One region of the Streptomyces sp. NBC_00210 genome, then DNA from elsewhere that is predicted to be linked to it. Evidence: riboswitches for the same ligand, from Rfam matches in the RefSeq annotation. Region 1 holds a riboswitch; each other region holds the start of a gene.

Region 1 (6,751 bases):
CGAGCCGCTGCAAGGAGGCCTCGGCCGCGGCCTTGATGGTCGAGCCGGACAGGCCCCTGTACTGCGGGTGGGAGCCGACCTTGGTCGCCACGACGACCTCGGAGCGGTTGCGGCGCGCGGCGAGCCAGCTGCCGATGACGGTCTCGGACTCGCCGCCCTCGTTGCCCGGCACCCACGCCGAATAGGCGTCGGCGGTGTCGACGAAGTTGCCTCCGGCAGCGGTGTACGCGTCGAGCACGGCGAAGGACTGCGCCTGGTCGGCGGTCCAGCCGAAGACATTGCCGCCGAGAGCGAGCGGGAAGACGGCGATACCGGACGAGCCGAACGTACGGAGAGAAGTCATGGGTTGACCAACAGCGGTACGGTGCGACCTATTCCACATTCCGCAGTCGGCCGACGGGGTCCACCTCCCGCATGGCTGCCGCCGCGCACATGGGGCGGCGCCGCGCATCAGCGCCCCAGGCGCCGAACGGCGCGAGGGGCGCAGAGCAGTGCGGAACGTCAGACGGTGAGGCCCTTGTCGCGCAGCCAGGTCATCGGGTCGATGCCCGTCCCGCCCGCCGTGTGGACCTCCAGGTGCAGATGCGGGCCGGTCACATTGCCGGTCGCACCCACACGGCCGATCGTCTCGCCCGTCGTCACCTTCTGGCCCGCGCTGACCGAGATCGAGGACTGGTGGGCGTACCAGATCTCCGTGCCGTCATCGAGCTCCAGCACCGTGCGGTAGCCGTAGGAGCCGGACCAGCCGGCCGACTTGACGGTGCCGCTGTGGACCGCCTTGAGCGGCGTGCCCGTCGGGGCGGCGAAGTCCAGGCCGGTGTGGTAGCCCGAGGACCACATGGAGCCGGCCTCGCCGAAGGTGGAGGTGATCGTGTACGAGGAGGTGGGCAGCGAATAGCTCGCCGCGAGCTTGGCAAGGCGCTCGGCCTCCGCCTTGGCCGCCGCGGCCTTCTCGGCCGCAAGCTTCTCCGCCTCGGCCTTGGCCTCCGCCGCGGTCTGCTGCTTCCTCGCCTCAGCCGCGGCCTTCTCGGCCGCAAGCTTCTCCACGGCCGCCTTCGCCTCGGCGTCCGCTTCCGCCTGCTGCTGCTCGGCCTGCTGGAGGATGCGGGCGCGCAGCGCCTCACCCGCGCCGGCCGCGCCATCGGCAGCGGTCTTGGAGTCGGTGTCCGAGGCCAGCGTCACCGCCGTGAGCGGGGAGGTGTTGTCGGCGTCGGCGTCCGAGGAGTCGTCGGACAGGAAAGAGCCCACGCCAGGAAGGGACTTGGCGTCGGGCAGGTTGTCCGTGATCGAGTCGGGGAGCGATATGGAGACCGGCGGCTTGTCCTGCGCGGTGGCCATGCCGCCCGCGCCGACCGCGGCGATGACGCCGACGCCGAGCACTGTGGAGCTGCGGGCGAGCCCGCCGCGCTGCTTGACGACACGGTGCCGTCCGCGCACCGGACGAACGGAGTCCTCGGTGGGGTTCCATTCCTCCCACGCCCGCTCCGCCCCCTCTTCGCCGCTGAAGAAGTCGGGCCTGAAGGGTGCTTCTGGGGCAGGGGTGTTGGACGCCACTGAGGCGTACTCCTTTCCTTCCTTCTCGCCTACCGGGTTAGCTGACGGGTTCGGAGCAGGAAGGTCTCCTACGAGCGCTTCGACCGCGGAAAAGAGCGGCAAAAGGTGCCCGATTCACCCCAATTGGTGGTTCCCCGGTTCCCTTGCGGGATTCGGCGCATGCGCACGGTGCCGCCTCTTGCGACGGCTGGGACGACCGCGCTGCGTTATCGAACGTTAATAGAAGCCAGGGCCGGATTCCAAGCTGTTCCGAGTGATCGTTAACGAGTTCGTCACGGACGTACCAGGACACAAGCGGCCGGATACGGGCGACTTGATCGCCTCTCCTCTCACACCTTCACCTGACGGTGGTTCATATGTGATGCGGAGGGGTGCGCTTCGACTACACACGGTGCGGGGACTACACACGGTGCGGGTCTGGTGGCCTTCCCTGGCTCTGACTCTTCCCTCTGACCACGGGGACGATCCTGCGGCGGCCCTGCTGCCCCTGCCCGGGACGGCTGACCGCCAGCAGGGCCAGGTCGTCCGTCAAGCCGCCACCGGTATGCAGTCGTACGTCGTCGACGAGCGCGTCCAGCAGCTCCTCCGGCCCGGGAAAGAGCCGACCGCCGAGCCGCGCGGCCGGGTCGTAGAAGACGCCGTCCGCGTTGCGCGCCTCGGAAAGGCCGTCCGTGTAGAGCAGCAGCGTGGCCCCGGCGGGCAGCGGAAACGAGTCCGCACGGTCCGGCCATCCGCTCAGCTCGCCCATGCCCAGCGGCAGCGCGGCCTCGGTCGGCTCGAGCGCGTGCACCTTCCCGTCGGCGTACAGCACCAGGGGTTCCGGATGGCCCCGGTTCACCACGCGCACCATCTCGTCGCGGCGCGGGATCTCGGCGATCACTGCCGTGGTGAACTCCTCGAAGATCTCCAGGCTGTCCCGCCGGGTGCCCTCGCGCGCGAGCGCCCGCTCCAGGCGCTTGGCGACCCCTTCCAGCGTGGCCTCCTGCTCGGCCGCCTCCCGGAACGCGCCGATGACCACTGCCACCGCCTCGACCGCCTCCATCCCCTTGCCCCGTACGTCGCCGACCACCAGGCGCACCCCGTACGGAGTGTCCTGTACGGCGAAGAGGTCACCGCCGATGAAGGCGTCCGCCTGCGCCGCCTCGTACCGCGCGGCGACCTGCAGCCCGCCGATCCGTTCGGCGGGGGTGGGCAGCACGGCGCGCTGCGCGGTCTCGGCGATGACACGGGCGGAGGCGAGGCGCTCGCCGCTGAGCAGTACGACCCGATTGATGATGAGCGCGAGCCCGGCGACGGTGACCACGGTGAACAGCTCGGTGTTGGCCGAGACGCTGTTCAGGGTGTCGTTGTAGATGTGCAGACCGAGGACCGCGGCGACGGCCGCGACACCGGTGAGCAGGGTGGTGAGCCAGGAGAAGAAGGGGGCCGCGATCAGCGGGGCGGCCGCGAAGAGAGGGGACGCGGTGAACTCGGACGGGGTGGAGAGATCGAAGATGACACCGCCGATGATCAACAGCGTGGGCAGCGCGCGGACAAAGCTGCGAGCGCTGATGCCGCGGTGCTGTCCTCGGTACCCCACGAGTGCTCTCCTGCCCAGTCCGCCCAGGCTGCGGAAGGTACCGCGCCCTTCCCAGGCTGGCCGGAGTCGCGCCGCGCGGCGACTCGCCGTCGGCCAACCGGGCGAAACCCCGGCGGGCGGACACGACAGTGGCCCGGCACTCTTCTCGAGTGCCGGGCCACTGCTTTCAGTAGCGGGGACAGGATTTGAACCTGCGACCTCTGGGTTATGAGCCCAGCGAGCTACCGAGCTGCTCCACCCCGCGTCGGTGAACACAACCTTACGCTATTCGGAGCAAGATCAAATCCATTTACCGATTGGAACAGCTGCTCGGCAGCTGTTCCACTCCCCGCCCGGCATCTGACCGCTGTGCCGGGCGTCGTCACGGGCCGGACTCAGCGGCGGCGCAGACGCAGTGCGGTGAGCACGCCACCGGCCGCGATCAGGGCCACGGCCGCGATGGCCGCGTACCAGGTGGTGCTGGACGAGCCGGTGCTGGCCAGGGCGCCGGTGGTGGTGACCGGGGTGTTGGCGCCGACCGCCACCGCGGAGGCCGAGGCGGACGGGGTCGCAGTGGCGGACGGGGTGGCGGACGGGGTGGCGGAGGGCCGGGCGGACGGGGTCGCGCTCGGCTCGGCGGACGGCGGGGTGGTGCCGCGCTCGGGGGCGAGGGTGATCCGGCCCGCGGCCTCCAGGAACGTCATCGTGTTGCCCTCGGTCAGCGAGGTCGAGGCGCGCAGCGTGAGCTTGACCGGCTTCTGGATGCCCTTGAAGTCAAGGACGCGCACACGAAGGATGTAGCGGTGCAGCTTGCCCTTGTCGGTGAAGTAGCTCTTCGGGATGTCGCCGAGCTTCCACCGGTTCGGGACGCCCGGGACCTTCTCGGCCTTGATCACCATGCCGTTGCCGATCCACTCCTCGATCGACAGCTCCGGGATCTCACCCGTGGCACCGGGCTCCTCGGCGACCTCGATCGTGGTCGCCAGGTCGGAGTCGAAGGTGCCGTCGCCCTTGAGCTGGTGGAAGAGGTCGACGTTGCCCCACAGGCCGGGCTTGATGGGTGCGTCCTTGTCCGTACGCATCCACATGGCCGCGGGGGCGGCGTTGATCTTCGGGCTGGTCTCGAAGACGACGGTGTCGTCCTGCTCGGGCTTCGTGTGCTCGTCCAGATCAGCGGCGGTGAGCTTGAGGTTGCCGTTGTTGGAAGGGAAGTTCTTGCCGAGTCCGATGGAGATCTTCCAGCTCAGCTCGCCCTTGGCGGGCACGGAGAAGGAGGAGCCCTTGCTCTTGTCCGCCGGCTTGAACACGCCCTGCGCGCCGATGCCTTCCTGCGAGACGTACTCGTCGGTCGCCGGAGCGTTCACCGGCTGCACGTCGAAGACGATGTGCGAGGCTGCGATCGGGCTCGCCCCGTCCGTGTCGCCGACCAGCCACGGCTGGAAGTCCACCGGCTTGTCCGAGGAGTTCTTCACCGTGAAGGAGAAGGTCTCGCTCGCCCCGCCCCGGGTCAGCGGTCCGGCCGGCGCGGGGGCGCCGAGCTCGATGGTGAGCGGCGTGCCGGAGCCCACCGGTGCCGCATGGGCTGTCAGCGGAACAAGAGTGGCGCCGACGGCGGCGGCGACGGTGAACGCGGCGGCAGAGGCAAGGCGAGCGGACATGGTGGACTCCCCCCAAGGAATCAGCTAGAGGCCGGACTGCCGCTGGACGGGCGGTAGTCGGCCGTACGAGAGCTACGAGGCGCACAGCGCGGCAGAGCGCCGCGACGAGTGGTGAAGCGAGATGAGAGATCGCCATGCAGCCGGCCTGATTTCAGCCCCGATTTCGGTCCCGGCCTGCGGCGATGCGCCCATCTTCACATCTCAAGATCGATGGAACAATCCCCGCAATATCACCGCTGTGCAACTGAAGTTCAGGCCGCGGCCTCGACGACCTTGCGGGACCTCTGGTCGCGGGAGTGGCGCAGCGGATCGACACTGGGACGGGAGGCAGCCATGGCATACGACGAGAGACTGGCTCAGCGCATCCGCGACCACATCGGGCCCCATCCCGGCATCGCCGAGAAGCACATGTTCGGCGGCCTGGCGTTCCTGTACCGCGGAAACATGGCCTTCGGGGTCATCGGGGACGAGCTGATCGTCCGCGTCGGGCCGGAGGCGACGGATGCCGCCCTGGCCAGGGCAGACGCACGGCTCTTCGACTTCAGCAACCGGCCGATGCGCGGCTGGGTGACGGTCGGCGCGGCCGGGATCGCGAACGACGGCTCGCTGTGTACATGGATCGACGAGGGCCATGCGTATGCGGGGAGCCTGCCGCCGAAGTAGCCCCCTCAGGGAAGCAGTCGGGCGGCGCGCATCTGGAGGTACCGGGTCTCCGGCACGCTCAGGGTGCGCTGAGCCGCCAACTGATAGGCGGCGCGCGCCCCTTCCGTGTCCCCCGCCTTCTCCAGCAAATGTGCGCGTACGGCTTCGAGCCGATGGTGCCCCGCCAACTGACCCTCCAGCTTTGCGACTTCGGCCAGACCGGCCTCGGGCCCGCGCACCATCGCGACCGCCACGGCCCGCCCGAGCTCGGCCATCGGCTCGGGCGCCTGGCACACCAGGATGTTGTACAGGGCAAGGATCTGCGGCCAGTCGGTGTCCTCGGCGTGCTTCGCCTCGTCGTGCAGCGCGGCGATCGCGGCCTGCAGCTGATACGGACCGGCCGGCCCCTGCGACAGGGCCTCCTCGACCAGGGCAGCCCCCTCGCGGATCGCGTCCTGGTCCCAGCGGGTCCGGTCCTGCTCGTCGAGCGGGATCAGCTCGCCGTGCGGTCCGGTGCGCGCCTCGCTGCGGGCCTCGGTGAGCAGCATGAGCGCGAGCAGCCCGGTGACCGCGCCTTCGCGGGGCAGCAGACGGCGTACCGCCCGGGTCAGCCGGATCGCCTCGCCGGCCAGGTCGGAGCGGTGCAGTGCGTAGCCGGAGGTCGCCGTGTAGCCCTCGTTGAAGATCACGTACAGAACCTGCAGCACGGCGGCGAGCCGCTGATCACGGTCCTCGGGCCGCGGCTGCCGGAAGGGCACGCCTTTGACCTTCTGCTTCGCCCGGCTGACCCGCTGCGCCATGGTCGCCTCCGGCACCAGATGCGCACGGGCGATCTCGGCCGTTGTCAGACCGCCGACGGCCCGCAGTGTCAGCGCGATCTGCGCGGGCGGGCTCAGTTCGGGGTGGCAGCAGAGAAAGAGCAGCGTGAGTGTGTCGTCCTCGGACGGCGCGCGGCTCTCTCCCGGCGGCGGCGCGGTGAAGGCGTCCCGCGGTGTGAGCGTCGCGGCCGTCTCCTCCCGCCTGCGCCGGGCCTCCTCGCTGCGCAGCAGGTCCGTCAGCCGCCGGGACGCGACCTTGATCAGCCAGCCGCGCGGATTCTGCGGGACCCCTTTCCCGGGCCACTGCTCGGCGGCGGCGAGCAGCGCCTCCTGTACGGAGTCCTCGGCGAGGTCGAAGTGCCCGTACCGGCGCACCAGCGCGCCGAGGACCTGCGGCGCGTGCCGGCGCAGCAGGTCCTCGACGTCGTCCGTGCGTCTCACACATCGCCTCCACTGTCGATCGGCCGGATGACCACCGGATACGGGGGAGCCCCCTCGGGCGCCGGGCACGTCGCGATGCG
Region 2 (6,751 bases), 3.4 Mb from region 1:
CTGTTCACGCTCGGCGGCAACGGGTAGGAGGTCCCCCGCCGCGGCGGCTCACGCCTCGCTGAGCAGCCGCTCGCGCAGCCGGTCCCGCGTCTCGGGGCTCACCTTCAGGCCCTCGCTGAGATACCGCTCGGTGCCGCCCCAGGTCTGCTCGATCGTCTCGAAGGCCGCGTCAAGGTACTCGGCGCGCGCGTCGAAGAGCGGCCTCAGCAGCTCCATGACCTCAGGCGACATCCCCGCCGGCGAGTTGTCGCTGCGGCGGACCACATAGCGGCGGTGCGGGTCATTGGACTTGAGGTAGTCCGCCTCGATGGCGTCCCGCTCGACGCCGACCGCCAGCAGCGAGATGGCGATGGACAGACCGGCGCGGTCCTTGCCCGCCGCACAGTGCATCAGGGCGGGGACACTGTCGGCGGCGAGCGCGTGCAGCACCTGGCTGTGCTCGGCGGTGCGGTGCTTGATCATCGTCCGGTACGAGGCCGACATCCTCCCGGCCGCCTTGCCGTCCGCGAGGATCGACCGCAGCTGGTCGAGGTTGCCGTCCCGGACCATCCGCCAGAACTCGGCGCCGTCCGCCGGGTCGCTGAGTGGCAGATTCACATTCCGTACGCCGGGCAGCTCGACGTCCGGGCCCTCGAGGCGCATGTCGGCCGCGTTGCGGAAGTCGAAGATCGTGTGCAGGCCCAGCGTGGCGAGGAACGAGGCGTCGGTCTCGGTCGCGTGCGCCAGGTGGCCGCTGCGGAAGAGCCGTCCGGCCCGTATCTGCCGGCCGTCCACGGTCGGCAGGCCGCCCACGTCCCTGAAGTTGCGCACTCCGGACAGTGGGGGCTCTGTCGACGGGACCTGCGGCAGCTGCTGCGTCACCAAGGGCTCCTGAAGTCACTGCCGTCGGCGCTGGTCGCCGACGAGGGCGCGATCCCGACGATACGACACTGGTTCATCAGGCAATCATCTCGGCCGTCTCCGCAAGAGCGTTGCACAGGCGGAGCCTCCCGTCGGATGATGTGCGGGCCTGTGCGGACCTGTGAGGATCTGAGGGGTCGGGATGATCGAGTGTGTTGGCAAGGGTCGTACATGGGTCCTCTCCGGACCCGCGAGCAGTTATGCACTGCACCTGACCGATGATGACGAACTGGTCCATATCCACTGGGGGCCGCGGATCTCGACCGCCGACGCGGAGGCACTCGCGGCCCAGGGCCCGCCCCCGTACTGGCCGTTCGAGTCTCAGCTCGACGGGCACGAGGAATACCCGGTCGAAGGCGGTCCGCGCTTCGTCCGCCCGGCGCTCTCCGTCCGGACACCCGAGGTGCGCGGCACCGAGTGGACCTTCGCCGACGCCGCTCTGGACGGCGACGAACTGCGGCTCCGCTTCAGCGACGCCGTGCACGGCCTCGGCCTCACACTCCACCACCGCATGCGTGACGACTCCGATGTCATCGAGCGCTGGGTGACCGTCACTCATATGGGTGAGGGGCCCGGCCTGGAGCTGCTGCGGGCCGACGCCGCCGTCTGGACGCTGCCGCAGCGCGAGCGCTGGCGGCTCAGCCAACTGCACGGCCGCTGGGCGGCCGAGTCGCTGCTCGTGCGCTCCGAGCTCACCTATGGCGAGAAGGTGCTGAGCAGCCGCCGCGGCCACACCGGGCACCAGCACCTGCCGTGGGTCGCACTCGATGCGGAAGGGGCCACCGAGGAGCAGGGTGAGGTCTACGGCTGCGCGCTCGGCTGGTCCGGATCGTGGCGGATCTGCGTACAGCAGCTGCCCGACGGACTGGTGCAGATCACCGGCGGCGCGGGCTACGACGACTCAGGACTGCTGCGGCTCGCACCCGGCGCGTCGTACACCTCGCCCGTCTTCGCCGGGCTGTTCAGCGACGGCGGATTCGGCGGAGCCAGCCGCGCCTGGCACGCCTGGCAGCTGGCGCACATCGTCCCCGACGCAGCGAGGGACCGCCCGGTCCTCTACAACTCCTGGGAAGCCACCGGCTTCGACATCTCCGAGCAGCAGCAGCGCGAGCTCGCCCAGCGGGCCGCCGCCATGGGCATCGAGCTGTTCGTCGTGGACGACGCCTGGTTCGGGCAGCGCACCAGCGACCGCGCAGGACTCGGCGACTGGACCCCCAACGCCGAACGCTTTCCCCGTGGACTGGGGCCGCTCGCCGACGAAGTGCACGCGCTGGGGATGCAGTTCGGGATCTGGGTCGAGCCGGAGATGGTCAACGCGGACAGCGATCTCTACCGCGCGCACCCCGACTGGGTACAGCACCACCCCGGCCGCGTCAGGACCGAGTTCCGCAACCAGCTTGTGCTGAACCTCGCCCGCGAGGACGTACAGGAGTACCTCTGGGACCAGCTGGACGGGCTGCTCTCGAGCGCGCCCGTCGACTATGTGAAATGGGACTTCAACCGCTGCTTCACGGACGCGGGCTGGCCCGGCGAACCGTACCCGCAGAGGCTGTGGGTCGAGCATGTGCACGCGCTGTACGCACTTCTCGACCGGCTGCGCGCCGCGCATCCGTCCGTCGCTTTCGAGTCCTGCTCGGGCGGCGGCGGCCGGATCGACCTCGGGATCCTCTCCCGCACCGACCAGGTGTGGACCTCGGACAACACCGATCCGCTGGACCGGCTCGCGATCCAGCAGGGCTTCACCCAGCTGCACCCCGCGCGGGTCATGGCGGCCTGGGTCACCGACAGCCCCAATGTCCAGCTCAACGGCCGCGTCAGCACGCTCCGCCTCCGCTTCGTCAGCGCGATGGCCGGTGTGCTCGGGGTCGGCGGTGACCTCACCGAGTGGAGCGAGGAGGAGCTTGCCGAGGCGCGTGGCTGGGTGGAGCTCTACAAGCAGATCCGGCCGCTGGTGCAGCACGGCGAGCTGTACCGGCTCAAGCCGCCCGAGGGCGGGCTCAGCGCCGTGCAGTACGTCCGCGGCGACGAGACCGTCGTACTCGCCTGGCTGCAGGCTCAGCACTACGGAGAGCAGCCGCCGCGGCTGCGGCTGCGCGGCATCGACCCGGCGGCCGGCTACGAGTGCGTGGACACCGGCGCCGTACACCGCGGGGCCGTGCTGCTGCACCACGGACTGCACACCGGACTGAAGGGCGACCTGGACGCCACCGTGATCAGGCTGCGCCGCCGCTGAGGCGACTCGCGGCGGGACTGGCCAGAGGTAGCGCGGTGGAATTCCTCCGGCCAAAAAGGCGGGAATGTGGACGTAAGTGAGAGCCATCGTCATTAAATGACGCTTCTGTCCGAATTGGACGATTAGATATAACGTGCCCCGACTGTAAAGGAGATGGGTCACGACGCGTGAGCAGGATCATATTCGTGACGGTCTGTGGCGGCGTGCGGGGTGTGAAATCCCTTACCGGTCGGAGAGTTGCGGTTCCCGGGTCCACGGAGGGTGACGGGAAATTTCCCCTTGATGCCGCGGTGGCCCATGATCGGCGAAAGCAGTGGCTTGTTCCTTTTGATCCGGCTCGTTTAGCGTCACCGTCAATCCGGACGGACCGCCTAATCCTGCCGCCGCCCGGAATTCGAAACCCACCCACGCGTGGCAGGAGCGGGGGACCCAGGAAGTATGCCGATTCCGGACATCCGGGACGGCTTGGGGTTAAGTCGTGCATTTTGCGCGACCGGGCATCTCCAGCCCGAACCCGACAGCTCACCTCGCAGGCGCCGGAGAGGAATGCGCCATGCCCGGAAAGGGTAAGCACCGCCGTCCCAGGACCAGCCCGATCACCCGCGGAGTCGTCGCCGCCGGTACGGGTGGCGCCGCCATCGCCCTTCCGCTGATGGGCGCCGCCGGCGCCCATGCGGCCGGCCAGACCGCGCCCGCAGCGACCTCCCACACGGCGGTGACCGCCGCCACCTCGCAGGTGCCGACGACCGCCGCCGCGGCCCCGGTGGCCAAGAAGCAGGCCGCCCTCACCACCTACCGCGTCGTCGCCGGTGACTATCTCTCCAAGATCGCCGACGAGCACCATGTCCGCGGCGGCTGGAAGAAGCTGTACGAGGACAACCGCAAGCAGGTCGGCGACAACCCCTCGCTGATCCACCCGGGCCTCAAGCTCACCCTCGGCGGGAAGTCGAAGGCGAAGGCTCACGACGAGTCGAAGCCGCGCCCTGAGCGCAAGGCGAAGTCCTCCTCCGACGCTCAGGACTCCGCCTCGAAGGCCTCCGTGCAGTCCTCCTCCGGTGACTCGGCGAGCGCCTCGCAGACCAGCGGCTCCGGCTTCACGGCACCGGTCAGCGGCGCGACCGTGATCACTCCGTACCACCTCGCCGGCTCCATGTGGTCCAGCGGCTACCACACCGGTGTCGACTTCGCCGCCTCCACCGGCACCACCGTCAAGGCCGTCGGTCCGGGCACCGTGGTCTCCGCGGGCTGGGGCGGCGCGTACGGCAACGAGGTCGTCATCCAGCACGGCGACGGCAGCTACTCGCAGTACGGCCACCTCTCCTCGCTCGCCGTCTCCGCCGGCCAGAGCGTGAGCGGCGGCCAGCAGATCGGTCTGTCCGGCTCCACCGGCAACTCCACCGGTCCGCACCTGCACTTCGAGATCCGTACCGGCCCGAACTACGGCTCGGACGTCGACCCGCTGGCGTACCTGCGCCAGCACGGTGTCTCGATCTGATCCACCGGTCCAGCCGATCCCCTCGCGCCGAATCCCCCAGCGGCGCGAGGGGATTCGGCGTATTCCGGGTTGGGCGAAACTTGACCGGTGGCATAGATCACCCCTCGTCAACCCCTCCTTACGGTCGCGTAAGTCACACCCGTAAGGGAAAGATATGGACTCGTGGCAGACGATTCGAGAGACAAGAACAGTGGCGCATTCGGGTCGTACGCGGCTATCGGTGACAGCTTCACCGAGGGCGTCGGAGACCCGGGCCCCGACGGGACGTACGTCGGCTGGGCGGACCGGTTCGCGGTCCTGCTCGGCGACCGGATGCCGGAACACGCCTTCAGGTACGCCAATCTCGCCGTACGCGGCCGTCTCCTCGACCAGATCGTGGCGGAACAGGTGCCGAGGGCGAAGGAACTCGCCCCGGATCTCGTGACGTTCTGCGCCGGCGGCAATGACATCATCCGGCCGGGCACCGACCCAGACGACGTGGCCGAGCGCTTCGAGCGGGCCGTCGCCGAGCTCACCGGAGCTGTCGGCACGGTCATGGTGACCACCGGCTTCGACACGCGCGACGTGCCGGTGCTGCGCCATCTGCGCGGCAAGATCGCCACGTACACCGCGCATGTCCGGGCCATCGCCGACCGATACGACTGCCCCGTACTGGACCTCTGGTCGCTCAAGTCCGTGCAGGACAGGCGGGCTTGGGACGCCGACCGGCTGCATCTGTCGCCCGAGGGACACACCAGGGTCGCGCTGCGCGCCGCCCAGGTGCTCGGCATCGAAGTGCCCGCCGACCCGGACCAGCCGTGGCCGCCGCAGCCGCCGCGCGGCCCGCTCGAGGTGCGCCGGGACGACATCCAGTGGGCGCGCACGCATCTGGTGCCATGGATCGGGCGGCGACTGCGCGGCGAGAGCTCCGGCGACCATGTCGAGGCCAAGCGCCCCAATCTGCTGCCTCTGTAGCGGTGCCGGGTGCGGGTGCCGTGACGCACCCGCGACCCCGGCCGCTCTTCAGACTCGGTCCGAGTGGAGTTCAGCCGCGCTGATCAGCGCCGTGCTGCCCTCGCCCGTACAGGCATGGGCGCCCGCCAGCGCGCCGAGCCGGGCGCAGTCCTCCAGGTCCCGGCCTGCCAGCCGCCCGTAGAGGAAGCCGCAGACATACGCGTCGCCCGCACCGTTGGAGTCCACCACCGGAGCCGGCGGCACCGCCCCGGGGACGGGGCGCGGTGTGCTGCCGCCCTCACGGGTGAGGAGATACGAGCCCCCGGCGCCCGCCGTCGCTATCACCGCCTGGGCCCGTCCGTCGCGCAGGATCTCGCGCATCACCGACGCGATCCGCTCACCCGCGCCCGCCGCGCTGAGGAAGACCAGGTCCGAGCGGAGCGCGAACTCCCGTTGGTGGTCGGCCAGTCCGTCCCAGTCGTGCAGATCGGTGGAGACCGGGGTGCCCAGCTCCTCGATGTCGTCGTAGAGGAACCGGGCGAAGTTCACGATCGAGAGATGGACATGGCGGGCCCGCCGCAGATGGGGGAGGTAGACCTCGCGTGGCATCCGCAGGTCCGCCGGATCGCGGCCGTCGTAGAAGGACATCCGGCGGCCGGCGGGGTCGACGAGATTGACCGCGCGCCGGGTCCCGGCCGGGGAGAGCAGCGGCTCGAAGGCCACCCCGCCGGCCGCGAGCCGTTCCCGGACCTGCCGACCCGGCCAGTCGTCGCCGACGTAGTCGAGCAGGGTGACATTCAGTCCGAGTGCCCGGCAGCCCAGGGCCACATTGCCGCCGGTGTGGCCGGGCCATTCGCGGATCGGGCCGACGCCGACGGAGTCCGCGAGCGGGACGGGCAGCGATTCCACGCGGACGACCGTGTCCACGCCGCTGCCACCGACGACCAGTACATCGTGTGCGTTGTAAGGGAGTTGATCGGTCTGCTGTTGCTGCGACTGGTGCGACACAGTTGCCCAGTATGACCGCTCGGGGTTCAGCGTGCGGCGGCGGTCAGGGCTTCGCGCTCCACACCCAGCTCACGGGCGAGCGCTTCGTCGGTCCACTCCAGCATCGCGGCGCGCGAGAGCGAGCCCGCGTACGAGGTCATCTGCACGGCGAGCCCGTCCAGAAACGCCGTCAGCCGCCAGGC
Region 3 (6,751 bases), 1.1 Mb from region 1:
GAGCGTGCCCGCGCCCTCCTCCTCGGCACGGTCCTGCTCAAACTCCAGCGCGACCGCGGCCAGTTCCTGAAGGTTCTCGATGCGCGTCTCGTCCTGCGGGTCGGTGGAAGCCTGCAGCTCGGCCAGGTAGCCGGTCCGCTCCAGGACGGCTTCCAGCACCACAGCAGGGCCCGCGCCCGAGTCGACGACCGTGCGCAGTTCCTCCATCAGCACGTTGAAACGCTTGACGGCGTTGGCGGAGCGGGCCGCCATGCCGTACGCCTCGTCCACGCGCCGCAGTGCCTGCGGGAAGGTGATCTTCTCGCGCAGCGCGAGCGCGTCGATCATCGCCTCGGCGCGGTCGCCGATGCCGCGCTTGGGGACATTGAGGATGCGGCGCAGCGGGACGTTGTCCTCGGGGTTGGCCAGGACCCGCAGATACGCGAGGACGTCCCGGACCTCCTTGCGCTCGTAGAAGCGCACCCCGCCGACGACCTTGTACGGCAGGCCGACCCGGATGAAGATCTCTTCGAAGACACGGGACTGGGCGTTCGTACGGTAGAAGACGGCGACGTCGCCGGCCTTCGCCTCGCCCGCGTCCGTCAGCCGGTCGATCTCGTCGGCGACGAACTGCGCCTCGTCGTGCTCGGTGTCGGCGACATAGCCGGTGATCTGCGCACCCGCGCCCGCATTCGTCCACAGGTTCTTGGGGCGGCGGCTTTCGTTGCGCTCGATGACCGCGTTGGCTGCGGAGAGGATCGTCTGCGTGGAGCGGTAGTTCTGCTCCAGCAGGATCGTCGTCGCGTCCGCGTAGTCCTCCTCGAACTGGAGGATGTTGCGGATGGTCGCGCCACGGAAGGCGTAGATCGACTGGTCGGCGTCGCCGACGACGCAGAGCTCGGCCGGCGGCAGATCCTCCTGGCCCGTCCCTACCAGCTCGCGTACGAGTGTGTACTGAGCGTGGTTGGTGTCCTGGTACTCGTCCACCAGGACATGGCGGAAGCGCCGCTGGTAGTGCTCGGCGACGTCCGGGAACGCCTGCAGCAGATGCACCGTCGTCATGATGATGTCGTCGAAGTCCAGGGCATTGGCCTCGCGCAGCCGTGCCTGGTACATCCGGTAGGCCTCGGCGAGCGTCTTCTCGAAGCCTCCCCCAGAGCCTTCGGCCTGGGAGGTACCCCCAACTGCCTGGTCGGCGAAGGTCTCCTCGTCGATCAGCTCGTTCTTCAGGTTCGAGATCTTGGCGCTGAAGGACTTCGGCGGGAACTTCTTGGGGTCAAGATCCAGATCGCGGCAGACCAGGGCCATCAGCCGCTTCGAGTCCGCGGCGTCGTAGATCGAGAACGACGAGGTGAAGCCGAGCCTCTTGGACTCGCGGCGCAGGATGCGCACGCAGGCACTGTGGAAGGTCATGACCCACATGGCGTTGGCGCGCGGGCCGACGAGCTGCTCGACACGCTCCTTCATCTCGCCGGCGGCCTTGTTGGTGAAGGTGATCGCCAGTATCTGCCCGGGGTGGACGCTGCGGGTCCCCAGCAGATACGCGATCCGGTGGGTCAGCACCCGGGTCTTGCCGGACCCGGCCCCGGCGACGATGAGGAGCGGCGAGCCCGTGTGAACGACGGCGGCGCGCTGCTGTTCGTTCAGCCCTTCCAGCAGGGCGGCGGGGTCCACGACCGTGCGCGGGGCGCCGTCACGGTGGTACGGATCCCGCGCAGGGGGCACGTCGAACGCGCCCTGGAAGAGATCGTCCGGAATCTCCTCCGGGGCCGAGTCCTCGGGCGGTGGCGGGGCGTGCTCCGAGCTGGGCTGGAGGTCCGCCAGGAAGCTGTCGTCAAAGAGGCTGCTCATCGCTCTACGAGTCTAGGCCGCCGCGCTGACAGCTCGCGGCCGCATTGGCATGCCGCACGGGAATCCGGCCCGGCAACCCTGCGCGATCGAGCCACTTCGCCATGTCATGGCACAGGCACACCGGAAACCCGATCCCCGCCGCGCTGAAAAAAGGTCACGAAAATGTATCGGGCATATCGACCATCAAGCTTCACAGCGGCCACACGAGTTGGCTAGCGTGCTCGTCCAGGCGGCTCGTACCCCCATGGCGATCCACGCCAATCGGGCGGCCTGCGCCGAATTCGGGCTTCCTTCAAGGAAGTTCGGAACCGGGGACCCACCATGCACAACCGGGGTGAATCGGACCTGTCTCATTCGGTCCGTAGGGCGTCTTCCGTTCTGCCCGAACCCGACAGCTAACCCGGTAGGCGGTCCACGGAAGAAGGAGATGCCGGCCTTGGCGTCGCATCGCAAACAACGCAGCCGTACCGCGAAGACCTCGCCCGCCGTCGGGCTCACGACGGCAGCCATCGCCGGCGTTACCCTGCTGTCGACTCAGAGCGCCAACGCGGCGCCCGCCGAACCGAAGCCCTCCGTCGAAGAGGTGCAGAAGAAGGTCGACGACCTGTACCGGCAGGCCGGCACCGCGACCGAGAAGTACAACAAGGCCAAGGAATCCACCGACGAGAAGCGGCGCGAGGTCGACGAGCTGCTCGACGACGCCGCCAAGCGCACGGAGAAGCTGAACGAGTCCAGAAGGGCGCTCGGCAACTACGCGGCCGCGCAGTACCGCACCGGCGCGGTCACCCCGACCGCCGCGCTGCTGTTCGCGGACAGCCCCGAGTCGTACTTCGACCAGACCCAGCTGATGGACCGGATGACCGACCGTCAGCGCAGCGCCATCACTGACTACGAGACCCAGCGGGCCGCGGCCGCCAAGCAGCGGGCGGAGGCGACGAAGAGCCTCGAGTCGCTCACGACCTCCCAGAAGGCCCTGCGCACGAGCAAGCAGGAGGTCCAGGCGAAGCTCGCCGAGGCGCGCGCACTGCTGTCGAAGCTGACCGCCGAGGAGAAGGCGCGGCTCGCCGAGATCGAGCGCAGGAAAGAGGAGGAGGCCCGCCGCCAGGCCGAGGCAAAGGCCAAGGCGGAGGCGGAGGCCCGCGCCAGGGCGGAGGCCGCGCGCAAGGAGCAGGAGCAGAACCAGGACAGCGGCACGGGCACGGGAACCGGTACTGGCACTGGTACCGGCACCGCCGACGGCAGTTACACGGCCAAGGCCGACAAGGTCCTGTCCTTCGCCCGCGCCCAGCTGGGCAAGCCGTACGTCTGGGGCGCGACGGGCCCGAGCTCGTACGACTGCTCGGGGCTGACCCAGGCCGCCTGGAAGGCGGCGGGCGTGGACCTGCCGCGCACCACCTGGGACCAGGTGAAGGTCGGTACGCGCGTGGCCACGAAGGACCTGCTCCCCGGCGACCTGGTCTTCTTCTACGACGACATCAGCCACGTGGGCATTTACATCGGCGACGGCATGATGATCCACGCGCCCAAGCCCGGTGCGAACGTCCGCGAGGAGTCGATCTACTACATGCCGATCTACGGCAGCGTGCGCCCGGCCTGAGCCCGGACGCAGCCGAACGCCCGGACCCGTCGGGTCCGGGCGTTCTCACGTCCGCAGCATCACGCCCGCAACATCAGGTCCGCAGTCATGCCCGCAACATCAGGTCCGAAGCGTCCCGTCCGCCGACAGGCTCAGCGCATCAGGTCCACAGCGTCGCGATGAAGATGTTCGTGACGGTCAGCCCGCCCACCGCGCCGAAGAGCGCCTTCTCCACCTTCTCCTCGTCCCGCTTGACGTAGACCAGTCCCAGGATCACCACCAGGACCGCCAGCTTGACGCCGATCTTGATGTTGTTCACCGGCTGATCGTCCGCCTGGTTCAGGCCCACCAGTGCCACGCCCGTTATCAGCATCGTCAGCGCACCGTGCAGCATCGCCGGGCTGAAGCGGGCGGTGCCCTCGCCCATCGCCTTCATCTGGGTGAGGAAGCCGCCGAGCAGCGACGCGATGCCGATGATGTGCAGGGCGACGAAGACATTGATGAGTACGTCCATGAGGCGGAGCCTAACCGTCGCCATACCACCCCTCTCAGGGCAGGTGCGCCTCATTCGCCGCATCGGTCACGGCGGCACGGGGATGTGCGCCGATGGCATCAGACCGGCTCGCACAAAGCGCTCCCGCCTGTCCAGCTTTGGGCAACTTCGGTCCTTGCGCCGCGTTCCCGTGACTCTCAGGTTTAGCGTCCTTCCCCAGGTGACCGACTCTCCATCGCCGCCGCGCCCCCCGGGCGGCCGTCGGACATCACCGCCGAGAAATACCGGCGGCGGGACGCTCCCCCTGTGCGGACCGCCGCCGGCCCCGGTCCGGCCCCCGCCCGGAGTCGGACCCGGAGTCGGACCGCAGGAACGACGGAAGGACGTGGACGCCCTCGTGGCAGCGCACCGGAAAGCCAAGCAGCATCCGCTCAGCGGGCCCGCCGCCCGTACCGCCGCAACGCTTGCGCTTGCCGGGGCTGCGACCGCCACCGCGTTCGACGGCACCGGACACGCCGAGCCCGCGCTCACCCCCGCGCAGATCAAGGCCAAGGTCGACAGGCTCTACCAGGAGGCGGAGGCCGCCACCGAGCGGTACAACGGGGCCAAGGAGCGGACCGCGAGCGCTCGTACGTCGGTGGACGCGCTGCGCGACGAGGCCGTCCGCAGGACCGAGCGGCTCAACACCTCGCGCAACGCCCTGGGTTCGGTCGCCACCGCCCAGTACCGGGCCGGCGGCATCGACCCCGGGCTGCAGCTCGCGCTGAGCTCCGACCCCGACGAGTATCTGGAGCGGGCAGCGCTCGCCGAGCGCGTCGGCGAGCGGCAGGCGAGCGCCATCGCGGGGGTGCACCAACAGCTCGTGGACATCGCCCGGTTGCGGGCCGAGGCCGGCAAGCGGCTCGATGCGCTCAAGGACCGCCAGCGAGAGCTGGCCAGGCACAAGGCGACCGTCCAGGAGAAGCTCTCGGCCGCCCAAAGCCTGCTGGCCCGGCTCCCCGCCGAGCAGCGCGCCTTCTCCCAAAGCGGCTCCCCGGAGGCCACGCGCGCCGACCGCTCCCTCGTGTCCCGCGGCTCCCTCAGGGCCCCCAACTCCCGGGCCGCCCAAGCCGTCGCCTACGCCTACGGAGCGCTCGGCAAGCCCTACGTCTGGGGCGCGACCGGCCCCACCTCCTACGACTGTTCCGGACTCGTCCAGGCCGCGTGGCGCTCCGCCGGAGTCTCGCTGCCGCGCACCACATACACCCAGATCAACGCGGGACAGCCGGTGTCCCGCTCCCAACTCGCGCCCGGTGACCTGGTGTTCTTCTACTCCGGCATCAGCCATGTCGGCCTCTACATCGGCGGCGGCCAGATGATCCACGCGCCCCACCCCGGCGCTCCCGTCCGTGTCGCGCCGATCGACCAAATGCCCTTCGCCGGCGCGACGCGGGTGGCATAGCATCCGCCGAATGGACCTCGACGTACACAACGACCTGCAGAGTTCCGTCCGGGCGCTGACGCTGCGCTCCCCCGACCACCGGCGTGTGGGCCCCTTCGTCGTCCGCTACCACCCGGACTGGCCCATTCCGCCCGCAAATTACGCGATACCGGACGAAGGCGCGACCCCGACACGCGAGGACATCGACGCGCTCGTCGAGACGTTCCGCGAGCTCGATCGCGTACCGCGCCTCGAGTTTCTGCCGGCCTGCGCCCCCGAGGTCGAACCCGCCCTGCTGGCGGCCGGGTTCACCGTGGAGAACCGGGCGCCGCTCCTCGCGGTCGTGCCCGGCGGTCTGCTCGAGCCGAAGCCGGTGGACGGGATCACGATCGTCGAACCGTCCGACGACGCCGAGTACCACGCTGCGGCCGGAGTGCAGCATCTCGCGTACGGGCAGACGGGCGGGCCCACCGAGGGCGAGATCACATGGCTGCGCACGGCCCAGGAGGGCGGCGGGGTCGCGGCTCTCGCCGTCGACGACAAGGACGGCACCCCGGTCGCCGCGGGCGGCTGCTCGGTCCCGGTCGACGGGCTGACCGAGCTCTGCGGCCTCGCGGTCGCCTCCTCACACCGCCGCCGGGGCATCGGCGCGGCGCTCTCCGCCTACCTCACCACCGCCGCGTTCGACCGTGGCTGCCGGGTGGTCTGGCTGGAGCCCGGCGATGTGGACATCGAGCGGATCTACGCGGGGATCGGCTACCGGCGGGTCGGCGAGAAGGCCGACATGTCACTCCAGTAGGCCGCTGGGGGTGAGCACCTGGTCCTCAGGGGCGTCGCCCTGGCTCTGCCCCTGGCCCAGGCCCTGCTGCCCCTGACCCCAGCCCTGCAGGTTCATCCGCTGCGTCAGCCACTGGAACGCGTACGGCAGTTGCCTGCTCCACACGGGGGTGACATGCCCGCCCGTCGTCGCCCGCAGATCGATCCTCGTCGGCGGCTTGGCCACCCGCTGGAGCGAGAGCCCCGGCAGGTAACCGTCCGCGCCCTCCCCCGTCACCAGCAGCGAGACACGCGGCGGGGTCTTCGCCGACTTCAGGATGCGCAGCACGTTGTTCTCGCGCCGCAGATCCGGGTCCGACGCGGTCAGCGATCCATGCTCGGCGGCAGGGTCGTTGTACCCGGAGAAGCTGACCGCCGCGCTGTAGCGGTCGGGGTGGGCGAGGGCCAGTTTGGCCGCTCCGTGGGCGCCGGCCGAATAGCCGGCGATGGCCCAGTTCTCGGGGCCGAGCGACACCCGGAAGTTGTCGGCGACCATCTTGCGTACGTCGACGGTGAGCCAGCTGTCCGCATTCACCTTGCCCGGTATGTTCGCGTACCCGGTGTCCTTGTCGCCCAGCATGGTGCGCGGCGAGACCAGGATGAAGGGCGCGACCCG

Evidence for each region. A riboswitch is a leader RNA that binds a small molecule or an ion and turns the genes downstream of it on or off. The one in region 1 is predicted to bind cyclic di-AMP.
Region 2: linked by a shared signal. The riboswitch ahead of OG729_RS05270 (peptidoglycan DD-metalloendopeptidase family protein) and the one ahead of OG729_RS20990 (M23 family metallopeptidase) in region 1 are both predicted to bind cyclic di-AMP.
Region 3: linked by a shared signal. The riboswitch ahead of OG729_RS15785 (NlpC/P60 family protein) and the one ahead of OG729_RS20990 (M23 family metallopeptidase) in region 1 are both predicted to bind cyclic di-AMP.

What each region holds. Positions count from the first base shown of each region.
Region 1 is NZ_CP108120.1:4,604,373-4,611,123, reverse strand. Features, by position in the region: gene OG729_RS20995 (aldo/keto reductase) at 1-343, opposite strand, end outside; gene OG729_RS20990 (M23 family metallopeptidase) at 502-1,554, opposite strand; cyclic di-AMP (ydaO/yuaA leader) riboswitch at 1,566-1,722, opposite strand; gene OG729_RS20985 (PP2C family protein-serine/threonine phosphatase) at 1,955-3,133, opposite strand; tRNA gene OG729_RS20980 (tRNA-Met) at 3,304-3,377, opposite strand; gene OG729_RS20975 (LPXTG cell wall anchor domain-containing protein) at 3,508-4,770, opposite strand; gene OG729_RS20970 (TfoX/Sxy family protein) at 5,104-5,433, shown strand; gene OG729_RS20965 (RNA polymerase sigma factor) at 5,439-6,671, opposite strand; gene OG729_RS20960 (YciI family protein) at 6,668-6,751, opposite strand, start outside.
Region 2 is NZ_CP108120.1:1,161,052-1,167,802, reverse strand. Features, by position in the region: gene OG729_RS05285 (DUF6126 family protein) at 1-27, shown strand, start outside; gene OG729_RS05280 (tyrosine-protein phosphatase) at 49-861, opposite strand; gene OG729_RS05275 (alpha-galactosidase) at 1,043-3,133, shown strand; cyclic di-AMP (ydaO/yuaA leader) riboswitch at 3,526-3,682, shown strand; gene OG729_RS05270 (peptidoglycan DD-metalloendopeptidase family protein) at 3,687-4,628, shown strand; gene OG729_RS05265 (SGNH/GDSL hydrolase family protein) at 4,791-5,582, shown strand; gene OG729_RS05260 (carbohydrate kinase family protein) at 5,631-6,509, opposite strand; gene OG729_RS05255 (TetR/AcrR family transcriptional regulator) at 6,596-6,751, opposite strand, start outside.
Region 3 is NZ_CP108120.1:3,509,234-3,515,984, forward strand. Features, by position in the region: gene pcrA (DNA helicase PcrA) at 1-1,830, opposite strand, end outside; cyclic di-AMP (ydaO/yuaA leader) riboswitch at 2,094-2,255, shown strand; gene OG729_RS15785 (NlpC/P60 family protein) at 2,258-3,427, shown strand; gene OG729_RS15790 (hypothetical protein) at 3,567-3,920, opposite strand; gene OG729_RS15795 (NlpC/P60 family protein) at 4,297-5,340, shown strand; gene OG729_RS15800 (GNAT family N-acetyltransferase) at 5,351-6,118, shown strand; gene OG729_RS15805 (alpha/beta hydrolase) at 6,107-6,751, opposite strand, start outside.